DNA from 4 places in the Paenibacillus sp. FSL R5-0407 genome. Region 3 is predicted to be linked to each of the others. Evidence: riboswitches for the same ligand, from Rfam matches in the RefSeq annotation. Region 3 holds a riboswitch; each other region holds the start of a gene.
The links. A riboswitch is a leader RNA that binds a small molecule or an ion and turns the genes downstream of it on or off. The one in region 3 is predicted to bind cyclic di-AMP.

Region 1 (4,198 bases), 3.2 Mb from region 3:
GGAATCCAAGCTCAGGAATGTGAATGATTAGAAAAGCGCCCGCCGGGACTTATAAGTCCCGGCGGGCGCGTCTTTGTTTTTGTTTGTTATTTCTTTTCCGCAAGCCACATAGCGACGTTGGCGATTTCCTCGTCCTTCAATTTATCTTTGAAGGAAGGCATCATGCCTCCGCCTTTTCCTTTAGTAATTATGCCGTACAACTGTTCCGCCGACAGCTCGGATCCAATTTTTTGCAGATTCGGACCGGCTCCGCCTTGCAAATCAGTCCCGTGACAGGAAATACAGTTGGCTTTAACCGTAGCTTCGGCTTGCTCTGCGCTTACAGTAACCGCAGGCATTTGCGGCTTTTCTTCCTGGGCCACCTGATCTTTACCGGGTAATGTAAACATTAACACGGCTGCGAAGGCGCACGCCACGATGAGTATTCCGCTCATGATCCACTTCTGCATTTCAATCGTCCCTCCTATGTAAGCTACCTTCCATTATAGCTGAACATGCCCCGTGATCATAGCATTTGTGTCAAAAAAAGTAACGAATTATTTGTAGTATACGAAAAATACGTTAAAATCATGTGTGATTAATCATAGACGTCTCATTAAGGGGATGTTTTTTTACGCCTCGGAGGGTTTTCCGCGAAACACCATGCAGTAATATGGCTTGGAAATGCCGCCAGGAGTCATTTTCTCGTACAGATCGGTAATCACGAAGCCGGACTTCTGGTAAGCCCGGATCGCCCGTGTGTTCCATGTGAGCACTTCCAGGTCAATTACATCCTTAGGCTTTCTCCGCTGGGCCTCCTCGACGATTGTCAGCACAAAGGTCTTACCCAGCCCGTGGCCGCATAAATCAGGTCTCATACCGATGCCAAGCCGTGTAACGCCCTCCATAGGAAAGTACTGGGCGAATCCGGCAAGCTCCTCCTGCTGATCCAGCAAAGAGACGTACTGCTGGGCCCTTAAAACGGGATTCCCAAATTCCACATCGAGCGCCTTCATCTGTTCCCAGGGAAGCCAGCTATAAATATCGTAGGGAGAATCGTAACGCCAAGTACTGATATCTGCGCCATGGCTTTCTTCCATGGGTACGATTCGAAATGGTGCGATTGGTTTTTCCATTTTTGCGCCTCCTTAAACGATAGGAATGCCTATGCGGCTACCCATATGGCTGTAGTTCTTTTTAACCTCACTCTAACGGGATTTTTATTGGTTGTAAAGGCTTTGTGGAGGAAGAGGGGCCAGAAATCGAAGGCAGGCAAAAAAAATGCGTAAATTAAAAATTTCCTGTTTAGGCATCCGCATAACGGGTAAATTTTGGATATAGGGAAGATAGGATATGGAGTGTTAGAGAACGAGAACGGAAAAAATATTTTTGGAATGGGTTTTATCCAAGAAACCTTTTGATCGATTCCTTCGTTATATGAATAAGATGAAGGAAAGAAAAAAGACCGCGTTGATTCCGGCAAGAATCAAGTGCGGTCAAGCGAGCTATTGAGGTGAGGGCCTCAGCCTATCAGGGGTGATCAGGATTCTTTGGCAAAGCTGGAATAGCTGTCTGCGCTCAAAATTCTTTTTGCCCCGACATAACGTGTTTTATAGTAAGTGTTGCTTAATTTGTCTGTTCTGATTCCTTTGGAAGAAGAGGCATGAGCGAATTTTCCGTCTCCCAGGTAGACGCCCACATGGGACACTTTACCTTTGCCCAGGGTGTTGAAGAATACGAGGTCTCCCGCTTTCAACTGGCTCTTGGCCACTGGGGTACCTTGCTTGTACTGGGCGGTAGAGACGCGGGCAAGATCGACGCCCATTTTCTTGAACACGTATCTTGTAAATCCGGAACAGTCAAAACCGTTGGTCGTGACGCCTCCGTATTTGTAAGGTGTTCCGTACACGGATTTAACGACGCTGGTCAATGTGGTGTCCGCAAAGGCACTTCCTGTCCCCATGGTGAACAAAATAGCTAAACTCGTTGCTGCTGCTGCGAATGTCTTTCTCAAGATGTTAAACTCCTTCCAAGGCCTGCGAGGTTAGCTTGAGGATTCGGTTGAAGGTTCCCTATGATCCCTATGTAACGAAATCAATTCACCCAATGTGGTTCCCCCGTTTCCCGGGTGCCGGGAATTCGGCTAGTCTTTGTTGAATGCACCCGAAAAATTACGACGTTACAACAGTGATTACAAAGTTGTTACCATTTACTCTGGTCATTTTACCAAACATCAACGCGGGTTTGCAAGTTTGTTTTGTTATTTTTGAATAAATAAGTTGATTTGTCCTGTATATCCCGTCCTCTCCGGGTAATGTTTCCTAGGACGACGGTTTAAATAAAAGAAAAAACCCGCAGATTGCGATCCATAAAGAATCTCTGCGGGCTTCATCGTTACTATTCTACATCATCATGATCTTGAGTATCGCTTGTAACTTCTTCGAACTTATCAGTGCTCATAATGCGCTTGGCGCCAACATAGCGCTCGACATAATATTTATCGCTCAATTTGCTGATGATAACTCCTTTGGAGGAGGAAGCATGAGCAAACTTGCCGTCACCGACGTAAACACCAACATGAGACACACCTTTGCCTGAAGTGTTGAAGAACACCAGATCGCCAGCGATCAGTTCTTTCTTCTCTACAGCGGTTCCCATCTTGTACTGGGAGCCTGATTGGTGCGGCAATTTAATTCCGATTTTCGAAAAGACATACATAGTGAATCCGGAACAGTCAAAGCCAGAGGTGGTAGTTCCGCCGGAAACATAATCGCTTCCCAGAGCTTTTTCAATCGTGGTGTCCAATTTGGAATCTGCGAAAGCGCTACCAGTTCCGATGGAGAAAAGTATTGCAAGACTTACGGCTGCTGCGGTTAACTGTTTTTTCAAGGAAATGCTCCTTCCAATGCCTACGAGGTTAGCTTAAGGATTCGGTTGAAGGTCCCCTATGATCCCTCTCTTGCGAGATCAATTCACCCAAAGTGGTTCCCCCGTTCCCCGTGAAGGGAATTCGGCTGTAATTTACACCTGACTACTTACTTATTCGACACCCAGCAGAAGACTCCTGCTAATAGTGACAAAAATAATTACAAAACTGTTACTGAAATTGTGCTGTTGTTATTGTAACAAAGGCCAGTATATTTTGGCAATGGTTATTTAGCGAGTTTGAGAGGGGAAAACGCAGGACAAGACCCCCGAATAAGCTCGGAGGCCTTGTGGCACAAGGAAGGATAAAGATGAAAAAAAATTAACTTTTTTGTGATTTGGTATGCCAAAGCTGATATTGAGAGGTTAGAGTCCAAATTTGAAATAGACTGCGAATGAAAGGATAGGTTTGTTGCAGAATTAAAGCAATCAGTCCTGTCCAAATCCAGGAGGCCGTTCCGAACAAAAGGAACAAGGCGGCGCCGGCAGCTCCGAGAATAAGGGAAATGGCGATCCCCGGCAATAGATACCTCATGCTCAGCATCAGGGAGCCCCAGACGCCGGCCTTAAACAGATACCCGAACTGGGCGAACAGCAGGATTTGCCGGACAAGCCAACCGTAAACCACCCACCCCAGCAAATATCCACAAAGGGTCAAAAGGGGAGCGAGCCTGTCGCCTGACGTAAGGAGACGGGGCAAGAGGGCGTATAGGTCCGGGACGATCCAAATTCCCGGCAGGGAGAGCAGCGCGAGCTCCAACAGAAAGAAGAGAGTGACGGGCTTCCAGAATTCCTTCATTCCCCGGAAGAAGGGAAGTCCGGACGCCCGGGTCTCGGCGGGAACCAGACCGTAGAGAATACCCGCCTGGAACAGCGGCGTCAGCAATAGACGGAGAACAATCATCCCGATTAGCAGCCAGAAATACTGGTGAATCTCCGGATTGTGCTTCAATTCGAATTGCCCTTCGATCAAGTATAGAATCCGGTTCAGTTCATTCGGGGGCGTATCCGGGTACCTGGACAGTACGGCCACAACCGCCGAATGGATCAGACGGTACAGAAACAGCCCCCAGAGCAGCTGGTACAGGAACAGGATGATCACAGAGGGAAACTGGCTCCTGACAAGCCCCCATCCATTTCGTACATAGGTCATAACTTTCCCTCCTAAAAGTTTTGTGAGCATTACTGCTATGAATAAGCCTTATTCTTGTTCGTCCAGCCTACCAGAACAGAGTGCCAAGCAGGGATTCCAGCAGCTTGGTGATGCTTAAAGAAGCACGTGTGCTGACAGGTT
Region 2 (4,198 bases), 350 kb from region 3:
ACAATGCGGGCGGAAACACTCCGGCTAATGAAAGTCAAGGATCGGCCAATACCGGTACGGCTTCCAAAAAGCTGATCGTAGGATTGAGCGCGGATTTCCCGCCTTACGAATTTAAAATCAAAAATGAGAATGGTGACAATGAAATCGTCGGTTTCGATGTTGAGATCGCCAAGGAAATCTCGAAGGATCTTGGAGCCGAAGTGGAATTCAAGGATATGCTTTTCGACTCCCTGCTGAATGAATTGGACAGCGGCCGTGTGGACCTCGTCATTTCGGGTCTCAGCCCGAAACCGGAACGCGCGAAGCAAGTCGACTTGTCCCAAATTTATTATAAAGCGGAGCAGTCGGTCGTATCCGCGACCAAGGACAAAGATAAATACAACACAATGGAATCATTGGAAGGTCTGAAGATCGGCGTACAGAAGGGCTCCATTCAAGAAGACATTGCCAAGACGATCACAGGCGCCAAGCTGACTTCTCTTGGAAAAATAAACGATATCATCATGCAACTGAAATCGGGACGCGTTGATGTGGCGATTATCGAAGGCCCTGTGGCCGAATCTTTCGTCAAGAACGTAGAAGGCATCAGCATTACGGACGCCAAACCGGTAACCGAGGACGAAGGCTATGTCGTCGGCGTGAAGAAAGGCAACAAGGAAATGCTTGACCAGGTCAACGCCACATTGGATCGTCTGATCGGAGACGGTTCGATCGATAAGTTCGTTACCGAAGCAAGCGCACTTGCTGAAAAATAACCGGTGACCGATTTGCAGAAAATAGCGGAGCCTATTCGCTATTTTCTGTTTTTTTGTCAAGGCTTTTGAGGTAAAATAGGAGGAATGATTGGGACATGGAGCTTTTTACAATGTTTTGGGAGTACCGCAGCTATTTTTTGACCGGTCTGCAGTATACGCTGCTACTGGCGGCTCTGGGGGTTCTTTGCGGTTTTATTTTGGGCCTGCTTGTTACGCTCTTGCGGATGGCCCCGTGGAGAATTGTCCGGTTTATCGGCCATGCTTGGGTTGAATTTTTACGGGGAACGCCGATGTTGGTCCAGCTCTTAATAATTCATTACGGTTTTTCGACGGCGTTCAATGTCAACTTCTCCCCGATTGAATCCGGAGCGATCACGCTTTCGATCAACAGCTCGGCCTACCTTGCGGAAATATTCCGTGCCGGGATCCAGGGCGTAGACCGGGGGCAAGGAGAAGCAGCTCGGTCCCTAGGCATGAATCGCTGGATGTCCTTGCGTTTTATCATTATTCCGCAGGCGATCAAGTCGGTGCTGCCCGCAATCGGGAATGAGTTTATTACGATTATTAAGGAATCTTCGATCGTATCCTTTATCGGTATTACGGAGCTGATGTTCCAGTCCGGTGCTGTGGTCACGATCACTTACGACGGCATGACGCCGTATCTGATTGTAGCGGTTATGTACTTTATTCTGACATTCACACTGTCCCGTATTTTGGGTCTGTTCGAAAGGAAGTTGAAAGCCAGTGATCACCGTTAAAAATTTGCATAAAAAGTTCGGCCAGCTTCACATTTTGAAGGGGATCGACCTGGAAATCGCCAAAGGAGAGGTCGTCGTTGTGATCGGCCCCAGCGGCTCGGGGAAGAGTACCTTTCTCCGCTGTTTGAATCTGCTGGAGGAACCAACCGAGGGCGAGATCACTTTCGAAGGGGAATCCATTACCGGAAAACGCCACAATATCAACAAAACCCGCGAAAAAATGGGAATGGTATTCCAACAGTTTAATTTGTTTCCGCATAAAAATGTGATCGATAATATCACTATGGCTCCCATCCGTGTAAAAAAAATCGAAAAGAACAAAGCGGAAGCTTTGGCCATGGACCTGCTGCGCACGGTCGGACTGGAAGACAAGCGGGACGCTTATCCTTCCCAGCTGTCGGGCGGACAGAAGCAGCGGATCGCGATTGCTCGCGCGCTCGCTATGGAGCCGCATGTGATGCTGTTCGATGAGCCGACCTCCGCGCTTGATCCGGAGATGGTCGGAGAGGTGCTGGACGTGATGAAGAACCTAGCCGACAAGGGGATGACGATGGTCATCGTCACGCATGAAATGGGCTTTGCCCGCGAAGTTGGGGACCGGATTCTGTTTATGGATCAGGGTGTCATTATGGAGCAAGGGACTCCGCAGGAGGTCTTCGGTTCGCCGAAGAATCAGCGGACCAAGGATTTTCTCAGTAAAGTGCTGTAACTTAACTCTATAACATGAATGAACCGCCGGAGAACGCTCCGGCGGTTTTTTTTGAGTTCGATCGCTTTTACAGAATTGTAATCACATCATCGGTGAAAATAGTCTGATTGGCTGCTGCTTAACGCATCATGGAAACATTTGCTTGCCCTATTGGTTACAAAATTGTGATATATTGATTAGGCCAAAACCTGCCAGCGCAGGTGCGGGGGACGATTTTCCGATTAGCTGTACCCGTCCAATGACGAGAACATGGCTATCTTGGGGTGAAGCGAAGTAAATGCGCAGGGGCCTATCCTTTTTTCCCTAACCCGACAACTAACTCCGCAGGCGATAGTAGAAGGAGGACATCATGAATAAGCATACTAAATTAGCACGCGCCGTTAAGGCGACAATTATTGCAGTCGGATTGGCAGGAGCTTTGCAGTCGGTACCTGTCCATGCGGATTCGATACATAAAGCGAAGGAAGGAGACACCTTTTACCTTCTGGCTAAACAATACGGCGTGGATATGAACAAGCTGATTACAGCGAATCCATCCATCAAAGCATCGAATATTTACGGCGGCCTGGATATCGTTATCCCTGGAGAAGGATCCAAAGCCCTTATGTCAACAGCTTCTGCAAGCGCAAAGGAAAACATAATTCCTCAGCCGTTATCAGCCGTAAAAGTCTCAAGTGCGGATAAGACCGTAGAGGCTTGGGGCAAGAATTTCTCTTACTCCAAAACCGTGGAGGTTAAGGCTACGGCATATTCTTCCGCAGCGAGCGAGAACGGAAAGTGGGGAGCCGTTGATTACTTCGGCAAACCGTTGCAGTTGGGGACGATCGCCGTTGACCCGAAAGTAATTCCTATGGGCACTAAAGTGCTTGTTACGGGACATAGCCATTCCAATCTGCCGAAAAACGCCTTCGTTGCGACCGCAACCGATCAGGGCAGCGCGATCAAAGGGAACCGCATTGATATATTCATTCCGGGCAGCCCGCAAACCGTTAATGAGTTCGGATTTCAGGACGTTAAATTGTATATTTTAGATAAATAATTGAATGCGGCAGCTCCCAAGGGAGCTGCTTTTTTAATTCCTACTCTCCGTTATTTGTACTTCTTCGTTTGCAGAAGCTCGGGAAGAGTCACAAAGTGATAGCCTTTTGCTTTCAACGTCTGAATGATCTCAGGCAGCGCCTGAATCGTTCCGGATAAATCCGACCCCGTTCCCCCTCCGGCATGCTGCAATACAATAGAACCCGGGCCTGCGGCCTTGAGGACGTTCTGTTTCACCTTCTCCGAATCGAGTCCTTTCCAATCCAGCGAATCGACATTCCAGTTCACGATAATATAACCGCTTTTCTTGGCCCACTTAACTTGTTCCTCGTTAATTTCTCCATATGGCGGGCGTATCAACTTGGGCCGATAACCAACGAGATTAGCGATAATATTCTCGGTTCGCAAAATTTCGTTTTGAAACTGACTTCGCGAGCGGTTTTTGAACAAAGCATGGCTAAAGGAATGGTTGCCGATGATGTGGCCGTCCCGGTGAATGGCCCTCAGCAGCTCCGGATGCTTCTTCGCCCGGTGCCCGACGACGAAAAAAGTCGCTTTGACTCCTTCTTTGCGAAGTGCAGCCAATACCTGGGGCGTAAACCGCGGATCGGGCACATCGTCAAAAGTCAGGGCGATCTGTTTCACTTCTGGACCGCGGAATTTAAAGGTTTCGGAATATTTTCGCCGAAGCTCTCCCAGATTTAAGGGCTTTGCGGAAGCAGGTGCGGTATCCAATGAATCAGTATCCTCTGTTAAGGGGCCTTTCGTAGTAAACGCATTGGAGGAGTCGGGGAATAAGCAGAGGATACAGCAAAACAAAGCCGTCATGACGGCGCAGATTCCAGCGGAGATCATCCGCCGTTTGGTCGATCTAGACATAGCAAATCCTCTCCTTTTACCCGGAAACCGTATTATAAATTGGTATGCCCAGGAAACTG
Region 3 (4,198 bases):
CAAAAGGAGCAGTACGATCCCCATTCCGATCTCGACCACGAACATGACGGGATTTTTCATCATTGTGGCCGGATTCAACTTGACCAGGCTTTCCGCCGCAGCCTTACGAATGATTGGACCAGTAAGCATAGTTTTACGACTGTTCGACATCCTTTAACCCCTCTTTCGCTTATCCTAAAGTTAAAAACTCGGCAACCGGGCCCATAGCAATGACCGGTAAAAAAGTGAGCGCACCGATAAGGAGCACCGTTCCAATCAATATGCCGACGAACAGGCGGTTGTCGGTACGTAAGGTACCGATCGTTTCCGGAATCGGCTCCTTGGACATCAAGGAACCCGCAACGCCCAGCAAGGCTATGATGGAAACATAACGCCCAAACAACATGACCAGCCCGGTCGTAATGTTCCAGAACGGTGTATTGTCCGCCAGTCCTTCAAAGCCGGACCCATTATTTGCGGCAGAGGAAGTGTATTCGTACAGCACCTGAGATAAACCATGGAAACCGGGGTTCGTGATTGCACTTTGCCCCAGATCCGTCATAAAACTGATCGCAGTCGGCACAAGAATGATAAACGGATGCGCCAATATCGCAATGGCGATCAGCTTCATTTCCTTGGCCTCGATTTTGCGGCCCAGAAATTCCGGCGTCCGGCCGACCATCAGGCCGCAAATGAACACACCTAGAATGGCGTACATCATCATGTTCATAAGGCCGACGCCTTTTCCGCCGAATACGACGTTCAGCATCATTTGAACCAACGGAACCATCCCGCCGAGCGGCGTTAAAGTATCATGCATATTGTTGACACTCCCTGTCGTAGCGGCCGTCGTTACAGTGGTAAACAGCGTGGATCCGGCGATCCCAAAGCGAACTTCTTTCCCTTCCATGCTTCCTTGTGCAGCATCGATACCCAGTGCGTTGATTGCCGGGTTCCCCGCTTTTTCCGAGAAATAGACGGTGGATAAAAAGACGAGAAATAGAATCATCATGGCGGAGAAAATGACCCAGCCTTGTTTCTTATTCTTGGCGAACAATCCGAATGTGTATGGCAATGCAGCACCCATCATCCACATCGACCACATTTCCACGGCGTTACTCAAACCGTTCGGATTTTCAAACGGATGTGCGGAGTTCACTCCGAAAAATCCCCCGCCGTTCGTCCCCAAATGCTTGATCGACTCGAGCGAGGCGACGGGCCCCATCGAAATTCGCTGCAACGCGCCATCCAGCGTATGAACCGTCAAGGTCGGGTCCAACGTCTGTGGAACCTGCAGTGCCACGAGAATTAAGGTAACGAGCAAAGCTGACGGCAGAAATACACGGACATGTGCTTTAATAAAATCTTCAAAGAAGTTTCCTATCGTTTGCCCTCTCTGCGTCAAACCGCGGATAAATGATATCGCTACACACAAGCCGCTGGCGGCTGAGGTAAACATCATCATCGTAATGACGGCCATTTGAGAGAAATAAGACAGGGCCGACTCTCCGCTATAATGCTGTAGATTCGTATTGGTCATAAAGCTGATGACCGTATTGAATGAAAGCGACGATTCCATGTTTCCCATCCCATTAGGATTCAAGGGAAGAAACTGTTGAATCCGCAGAACCAAATAGCTTACTCCCACCAGAACGACGTTCGTCACAATCATGCTAAAGGCGTATTTTTTCCAGCTCATGCCTTCACGGCGTTTGAAACCGACCAGCTTATAGATCAGTCTTTCGAAACCTCCGAATATGTTGTCGGTACGGTTCGATTCCCCGGAAAACACATGGTATAAATAAGTGCCCAGCGGTTTCACCAGTACAATGATGACGCCGATCACAACTAACATTTGCACTAAATCCATTGGGATCCCCCTCAAAAGTAGGCTTTTTAAAATTTCTCAGGATGAATCAAGGCATAGATCAAATAAAGAAATACGAACAGGACGACCAACCCGATCCCTATCATGGCGTATCCCCCTCCTTTAATTCCTGTTAATCCCCGGTTTCCGGAATGCCGTTTGCTAAAAATCCGACCTCGCAGGAACCGGAATGAATCACATAAGTCGCTCCAAGGCCCTTGTAAATCATTCTCGGATGCCGCTCCGGCGTAATCACGATTATTGGACTCGATGTCCATTGACGGCATAACTGCAAATATCGACATGTTAAAGTTAGCGTAGTTTCAAAAATAAAGACCCTCCCGATCCGAAATTCGGGAATCCTCCAAGTTTTTTCATCCTCCGTCTTCACCCGGATCACTTGAACCGCCCCCAATTTACGAGCCCGTTTCTCCTCAGTTTTGTTGTTCACGAGAACCGCAACATTCCGCCGCTTAGACAACAGCAGCCGTACAAAATTCAGCCCTGCCTGATTTGGCGCAGCAATGAGGATACAATCTTCCTCCACCTTTGTTTCCTCCCTCAGATAATAGCAAGACCTAAAGCTCCTCCTGGTGAGGTAGACTTTACTAGTAAGCTCAATCCAGTACTTTGCACAGCAAAAAAGCCGCAGGAAAGGAAGGAACCTTTCCGCAGCTTCTGGCATGGTGTTCATAACCATGGTGAGCTTATGGCGGTTGCCTCTCCCAATTACGCTTACGAGGTTAGCTGTCGGATTCGGGCGCGAGAGTCGCCCTACGCTGGAAATTAAGGATATTTCCGGCGATTCACCCCATGAAACGTTCCGATCCCAGATCGGCGTTTCGTTGGTTCCCCCGCTTCTGCGTTCGCAGAATTCAGCGAAAAAGACATTATTTTTCATTTCGATTTTTCATAACAATTTCAGTCAATTTTTCAATTTAGGCAATAAAAAACCACAGAGGCACCTTGGCGCTCTGTGGCCTACTCATACGGCTGACAGTTCACCCATCCTCTCTTCATCCACGCTTACGAAGTTAGCTGTCGGATTCGGGCGGTGAGAGTCGCCCTACCCGAACGGAATCCATGGTTTCCGTCCGGGATTCACCCCTGTCCGTTTGCGGTCTTTAACTCTCACATTAAAGACGGCAAACGAACGAAACGGCTTCTTGGCCTAGGAGCCAAGATAGATGCGCCGCAATTTGGTTCCCCCGTTTTCCCGTTGCCGGGAAATTCAGCGATCGACAAATGGTATTATATTTGTTTCATGGATTGAATCATAACTCCGGCGCCGAATCCAGTAAAGTCAGGCAACCGGTTAAAAACAGTTTGCAATTGCCAATTATATGAAACGGGAGCGTTTTCATAATGGTTAAACTCTCTCATTTACGTCATATCTCTTTAATGCTTCATTTTTCATTCCATTATATTAAAGGTCATTAAACGGTTATTGCCCTAAGAAAAATACTACGGCTACAATACAATTGTAAACGTTTACAATTATTCCGGATAGAAAGCGAGGGGTATTCATGCCGATTCGTCAACAAAAGAAAGCCTTATTGAATCAAGTTGTAGGTTCATTGATTTTCAAAGGGTTGACTGCTTCTCTATTCCTTTGCTTCTCTTTTATCCTCGTGGCTCAGATCCCCTACGCTCACGCCGAATCCATGCTGACCATCGATTCTCCGGCGGAAGGTGATCAGGTACCTCCGGGATGGCTGCGGGTTACGGGAGGGTATACCGAAACTTATGACATCAAATTGATTATTAATGGAACCGAACAGCTTAACTCCGTAAGAGAGGACTTAAATGGACCCGAAAGCGGCACTTGGTATGCGGATGTCGACGTATCCAAATACGACGGCAACATCTCGCTGATTGCCAAGGGAGTGCAGAGTTCGTCTCGTTATGGAATCTCCACGGCTACGACATCGGTGTATGTCAATAATCCCGAAGCCAGCCTCCCTGTTGTGAAGATTACAAATCCTTCGGACGATGAAACCGTCCACGGCTCGGTCCCTGTAAAAATCACCGTCGACGCCAAGAATTCCGTTGAGCTGGTAGAGATTCGAATCAACGGCGGGCCATGGATGAAAGCAAAGCAAACCGGGAACCACTATCAATTCAAATGGGACGCCAAAAATCTCGGTAACCGGACCTCCAGTCTGGAGGCAAGGGCCTTCGACGAATTCGGCAATGAAGGCCGGAGCACTACGGTTTATGCTCATACCGGGAACTGGGCTCCCGAACCGGTTACACTTGAAAAGCAAGACCGTGCGATGTGGATCTGGGAAAAAGCCGCCTACAATCTCTTTTTGAACCCGGGCTCCAAATCGGCGTTAAAAGCGCTTGCCG
Region 4 (4,198 bases), 670 kb from region 3:
ATACATAGAAAAACAAGCAAATAACATAGAGGCGAAGGTGATTTCTTATGTCTAAATCAAAGCGGGGGAAAGCTTTGTGGATTCTTCCTTCCAGAGGCCGGGGGACATGCCCCGTATGCAGAAGCACGCGGATTAAACTGCTTTATACGAAGATGAGCAGTTCCGGTCAGGCTCTTAAAGTCTGCAAGAAATGCTTCAACGCATCCCAGGAAAGAATCGATGCCGCAAACCAGATCGTCGTGAAATAAGCTGGCTATAGACCATATCAGTGGAAAGTATGGAGCAAGGATTACTTGCTCCATACTTTTTTTGTTTCCGGGCTATGTAAATGCGTAAATAATTCACTGAGTTTCTGAAAATAATGCTACAATAGAGGCCGGAAGCACTTTAGTTTTTCGTAAAGGAGCATTTGATCATGTCAACCATTCTTAAAACGCTAACTATTGCCGGCAGTGACTCCAGCGGCGGCGCGGGGATACAGGCAGACTTGAAAACATTTGAAGAATACGGAACTTACGGACTCAGCGCATTGACTACCATTGTTACGATGGATCCGGACCGCGGATGGCATCATAGCGTGTACCCGATAGACGCCAATCTGGTGGCCGAGCAGTTGAAGACCGTGTTTGCGGGCGGCCCGGTGCAAGCTATGAAGACGGGGATGCTGGGCAGCGTGCCTATTATAGAAGTCGTTGAGAAATGCATTAAGCAGCATAACCAACAAAATGTGGTCATCGACCCGGTCATGGTCTGCAAAGGGGAAGACGAAGTTTTGAATCCGGAGAGCGCGGATGCGATTCGCGATTTGCTGCTACCGCTTGCTACGGTTGTTACGCCAAACTTGTTCGAAGCCGGTGTGCTTTCCGGTTTGGGGCGTTTGTCCAGCGTGGATGACATGAAGAAAGCAGCGAAGATCATTCATGAACGCGGAGCGGCTTACGTAGTCATTAAAGGCGGCAAAGCCTTGGAAGGCGACAAAGCGATCGACCTGTTCTATGACGGCGAGGAATTTGAGGTTCTGGAGACGGAAAAGATCGAACCCGCACATAACCATGGAGCCGGTTGTACTTTTGCGGCTGCCGTAACAGGTGGACTGGCCAGCGGCTTAACTGTAAAGGAAGCCGTAGTTAAAGCGAAAAAATTCGTAACGGCGGCCATTCGTTCGGGGTATGCCTTTAACGAATATGTGGGACCGGTATTCCATGGAGGATACCGTTTGAACGGCGAGTAGGCTGACATATAGAATGAATCAGGACAAGCCGGTTTCCAGGAATGGAGGCCGGTCTTTTTTTGTTGTATTCGGCATTAATACGATGATTTATGTTGCGCGTTAATGCGGGCTCAATAATGAAGGATAATAAATGAAAGTGATGGAAGTAAGCGTTTTATCGTACTCTTTTACAACAAATAGAAGCGATTCAACGCAAATTTCGGGATTTACAGAAAATGAGAGCAGGCGTAATATTCATTCGTGGATTTGATATTCTTGATTCGCTGAATTTCCCGTAATACGGGAAAACGGGGGAACCGAATGCCGGGCGTAACAGGCAAAGCCAGCCGAAACGAACGGTAGGGGTGAATCCGCAGCATGTCATGCAGAACATGCCGCGGAGGGGTGACTCTCGCCACCCTAATCCGACAGCTAACCTCGTAAGCGTAGTCCGAGAGAGGAATGATACTGTGCCCATGTAAAGCACTCATGGACCGCAGGGGGTCTTGCCTCTGTGGTTTTTTGCTGTCCAAAAAGTCTCCAAATGAGACGATTTACCAAAATATTTAATCATAATCAGCCTTTGAATTTGCAAAAAATAAAGCACGGTGGTGTTGCATCTATGTTTTCGATAATCAAGAGAGTGCTCATCGGTCAGCCGCTGAAGTCAACCGCACTCGGCGAACAAAAATTAAACAAAACGAAAGCCCTGGCGATCCTTTCATCGGATGCCTTGTCCTCCGTAGCCTACGGACCGGAGCAGATTCTGCTCGTCCTGATGACGCTCGGCGCGGCCGCCTACTGGTACTCCATCCCGATTGCCGCGGGAATTCTGGTGCTGCTGCTGGCTCTCGTTTTATCTTACAGACAAGTGATTTATGCCTATCCGCATGGCGGAGGAGCCTATGTTGTTTCCAAGGAAAATTTGGGGGTAAACTCCGGTCTTTTAGCCGGCGGCGCGCTGCTGGTGGATTATATTTTAACCGTTGCGGTCAGCATTTCTGCGGGGACGGATGCGATCACCTCAGCTTTTCCGTCGCTGCATTCACATAACGTACTTATAGCATGCCTTTTAGTGGTTGTTATCACGGTACTCAATTTGCGCGGTATTACCGAATCGGCTTCCATCCTGGCTTATCCGGTTTACTTATTCGTGCTTGTTATATTTATCACTATTGGGGCGGGACTATATCAAATTGCAATGGGCGAAGTTCCGGCCAACCTGCATACACCGATGGGGACACCGGTGACAGGCCTTACGCTGTTCCTGCTCTTGCGGGCATTTGCCTCGGGGAGTTCGGCTTTGACAGGTGTCGAGGCGATTTCTAACGCCATTCCTAACTTCAAGGATCCGGCTCCCAAGAATGCCTCCAAAACATTGGCTGCCATGGGCGTTCTGCTGGCGCTTTTGTTTACGGGGATCGTATCGTTGGCTTATTATTACGGTATTTCTCCTAAAGCGGAGGAAACCGTCGTGTCCCAGATCGCTTCAGCTACTTTCGGCCGGGGGATCATGTATTATTTGATTCAAGGGATCACCGCGATGATTCTGGTGCTGGCCGCCAATACCGGATACTCGGCATTTCCGCTCTTGGCCGTGAACCTGGCGAAAGACAAATATATCGCGCGTATGTTCACCGTTCGCGGAGACCGTCTCGGTTATTCTAACGGAATCGTCTTTTTGGCGGTGGCCTCAATCCTGCTGATCATCGTTTTTAAAGGACAGACCGAGCATTTGATTCCGCTCTATGCGGTAGGCGTATTTATCCCGTTTACGCTGGCGCAAACCGGTATGCTTGTGAAATGGTTCCGGGAAAAACCGGCGGGCTGGGGATTGAAATTAACGATAAACGCGATCGGGGCTTTAATCAGCTTTACGGTCATGATGATTTTTTTCATTACGAAATTTCCGCAAGTCTGGCCTGCGTTAATCTTTTTGCCGGCGATCGTTTATGTATTTCATAAAATCAACCGTCATTACGAAGCTGTGGGGGATCAATTGCGGATCACTACATGCGAACAGCCACTAGCGATCGAGGGGAATGTCATGGTAATTCCCGTAGCGGGAATTACGCATGTAGTGGAAAATACGCTGAATTACGCGAAATCGTTGTCTCCGGATCAGATCATCGCTGTATATGTGGCGTTCGATAAAGAGGCGGAAAAGCAATTTGAGGAGAAATGGAACCAGTGGCACCCTGAAATTCGGCTGGTTACGCTGTATTCCCAATACCGGAGCATTATCCAGCCGCTGACGAAGTTCATCGATACCGTGGAGCATAAGGCCAAGGAAATGAATTTCCGGGTAACCGTTCTGATTCCCCAATTCATACCGAAGAAACGGTGGCATAACGCCCTGCATAATCAGTCCAGCTTGCTAATCCGCGCCTTTTTGCTATACCGGAGGGATTTGATCGTAACCACGGTTCCTTATCATTTCAAAAAATAAGATCTTTTCATCTGACCATCAAGTCAGAATTTGCCCTACCAGCTCGTTCATGCCTTGCCATGAATCCTTTAGAATAAAGTCCTGCTGAACCGGCGCATTCCAAGGACGGGGGATCATAATGGTCTGTTTGCCCGCTTCCTTGGCCGCGATCAGATTATGGGGGCCGTCGTCAATCAACAAGTCAAAATCAAGCAAGTATTTGCGCTTGGCGACGAAGAAGTTATCGAATGGAATGAAAGGCATATGCATTTGCAGCCATCTCCATTTTTCCGGAACCGATGCCGGGCGGGCGGCCGTCACGACGATGACGTCGTAATCGACGGTCATCCGCTTCACCTCTTCAATCGTATACTCGTCAAAAATTTCAAGCTCTTCGTACAGGCCGGGCCTGCCGAAGAAAATGTCGTCCGTGCATGCAGGATGCCAAATGCCGCTAAGATCAAAGCTGATGATTTGCTCCATGGTCAACGGAAGATCGGGATACATTAAATTATGATAATGAATCGCTTTCGGTATGAGATGGCAGATCGTGTCATCCA

Region 1: linked by a shared signal. The riboswitch ahead of NYE70_RS18660 (C40 family peptidase) and the one ahead of NYE70_RS03775 (hypothetical protein) in region 3 are both predicted to bind cyclic di-AMP.
Region 2: linked by a shared signal. The riboswitch ahead of NYE70_RS05490 (3D domain-containing protein) and the one ahead of NYE70_RS03775 (hypothetical protein) in region 3 are both predicted to bind cyclic di-AMP.
Region 4: linked by a shared signal. The riboswitch ahead of NYE70_RS00490 (APC family permease) and the one ahead of NYE70_RS03775 (hypothetical protein) in region 3 are both predicted to bind cyclic di-AMP.

What each region holds. Positions count from the first base shown of each region.
Region 1 covers NZ_JBBPAX010000001.1:3,937,412-3,941,609, forward strand. Annotated here, with positions in the region: gene NYE70_RS18650 (c-type cytochrome) at 87-449, opposite strand; gene NYE70_RS18655 (GNAT family N-acetyltransferase) at 612-1,115, opposite strand; gene NYE70_RS18660 (C40 family peptidase) at 1,520-1,993, opposite strand; cyclic di-AMP (ydaO/yuaA leader) riboswitch at 1,998-2,134, opposite strand; gene NYE70_RS18665 (C40 family peptidase) at 2,377-2,868, opposite strand; cyclic di-AMP (ydaO/yuaA leader) riboswitch at 2,871-3,005, opposite strand; gene NYE70_RS18670 (hypothetical protein) at 3,227-4,057, opposite strand; gene NYE70_RS18675 (M1 family metallopeptidase) at 4,125-4,198, opposite strand, start outside.
Region 2 covers NZ_JBBPAX010000001.1:1,128,230-1,132,427, reverse strand. Annotated here, with positions in the region: gene NYE70_RS05505 (transporter substrate-binding domain-containing protein) at 1-755, shown strand, start outside; gene NYE70_RS05500 (amino acid ABC transporter permease) at 851-1,513, shown strand; gene NYE70_RS05495 (amino acid ABC transporter ATP-binding protein) at 1,500-2,222, shown strand; cyclic di-AMP (ydaO/yuaA leader) riboswitch at 2,392-2,567, shown strand; gene NYE70_RS05490 (3D domain-containing protein) at 2,572-3,261, shown strand; gene NYE70_RS05485 (polysaccharide deacetylase family protein) at 3,312-4,139, opposite strand.
Region 3 covers NZ_JBBPAX010000001.1:773,692-777,889, reverse strand. Annotated here, with positions in the region: gene kdpB (potassium-transporting ATPase subunit KdpB) at 1-150, opposite strand, end outside; gene kdpA (potassium-transporting ATPase subunit KdpA) at 170-1,849, opposite strand; gene NYE70_RS25990 (potassium-transporting ATPase subunit F) at 1,876-1,953, opposite strand; gene NYE70_RS03775 (hypothetical protein) at 1,980-2,393, opposite strand; cyclic di-AMP (ydaO/yuaA leader) riboswitch at 2,564-2,737, opposite strand; cyclic di-AMP (ydaO/yuaA leader) riboswitch at 2,855-3,093, opposite strand; gene NYE70_RS03770 (Ig-like domain-containing protein) at 3,373-4,198, shown strand, end outside.
Region 4 covers NZ_JBBPAX010000001.1:101,704-105,901, forward strand. Annotated here, with positions in the region: gene NYE70_RS00480 (hypothetical protein) at 48-248, shown strand; gene pdxK (pyridoxine/pyridoxal/pyridoxamine kinase) at 416-1,231, shown strand; cyclic di-AMP (ydaO/yuaA leader) riboswitch at 1,483-1,673, shown strand; gene NYE70_RS00490 (APC family permease) at 1,833-3,659, shown strand; gene NYE70_RS00495 (5' nucleotidase, NT5C type) at 3,678-4,198, opposite strand, start outside.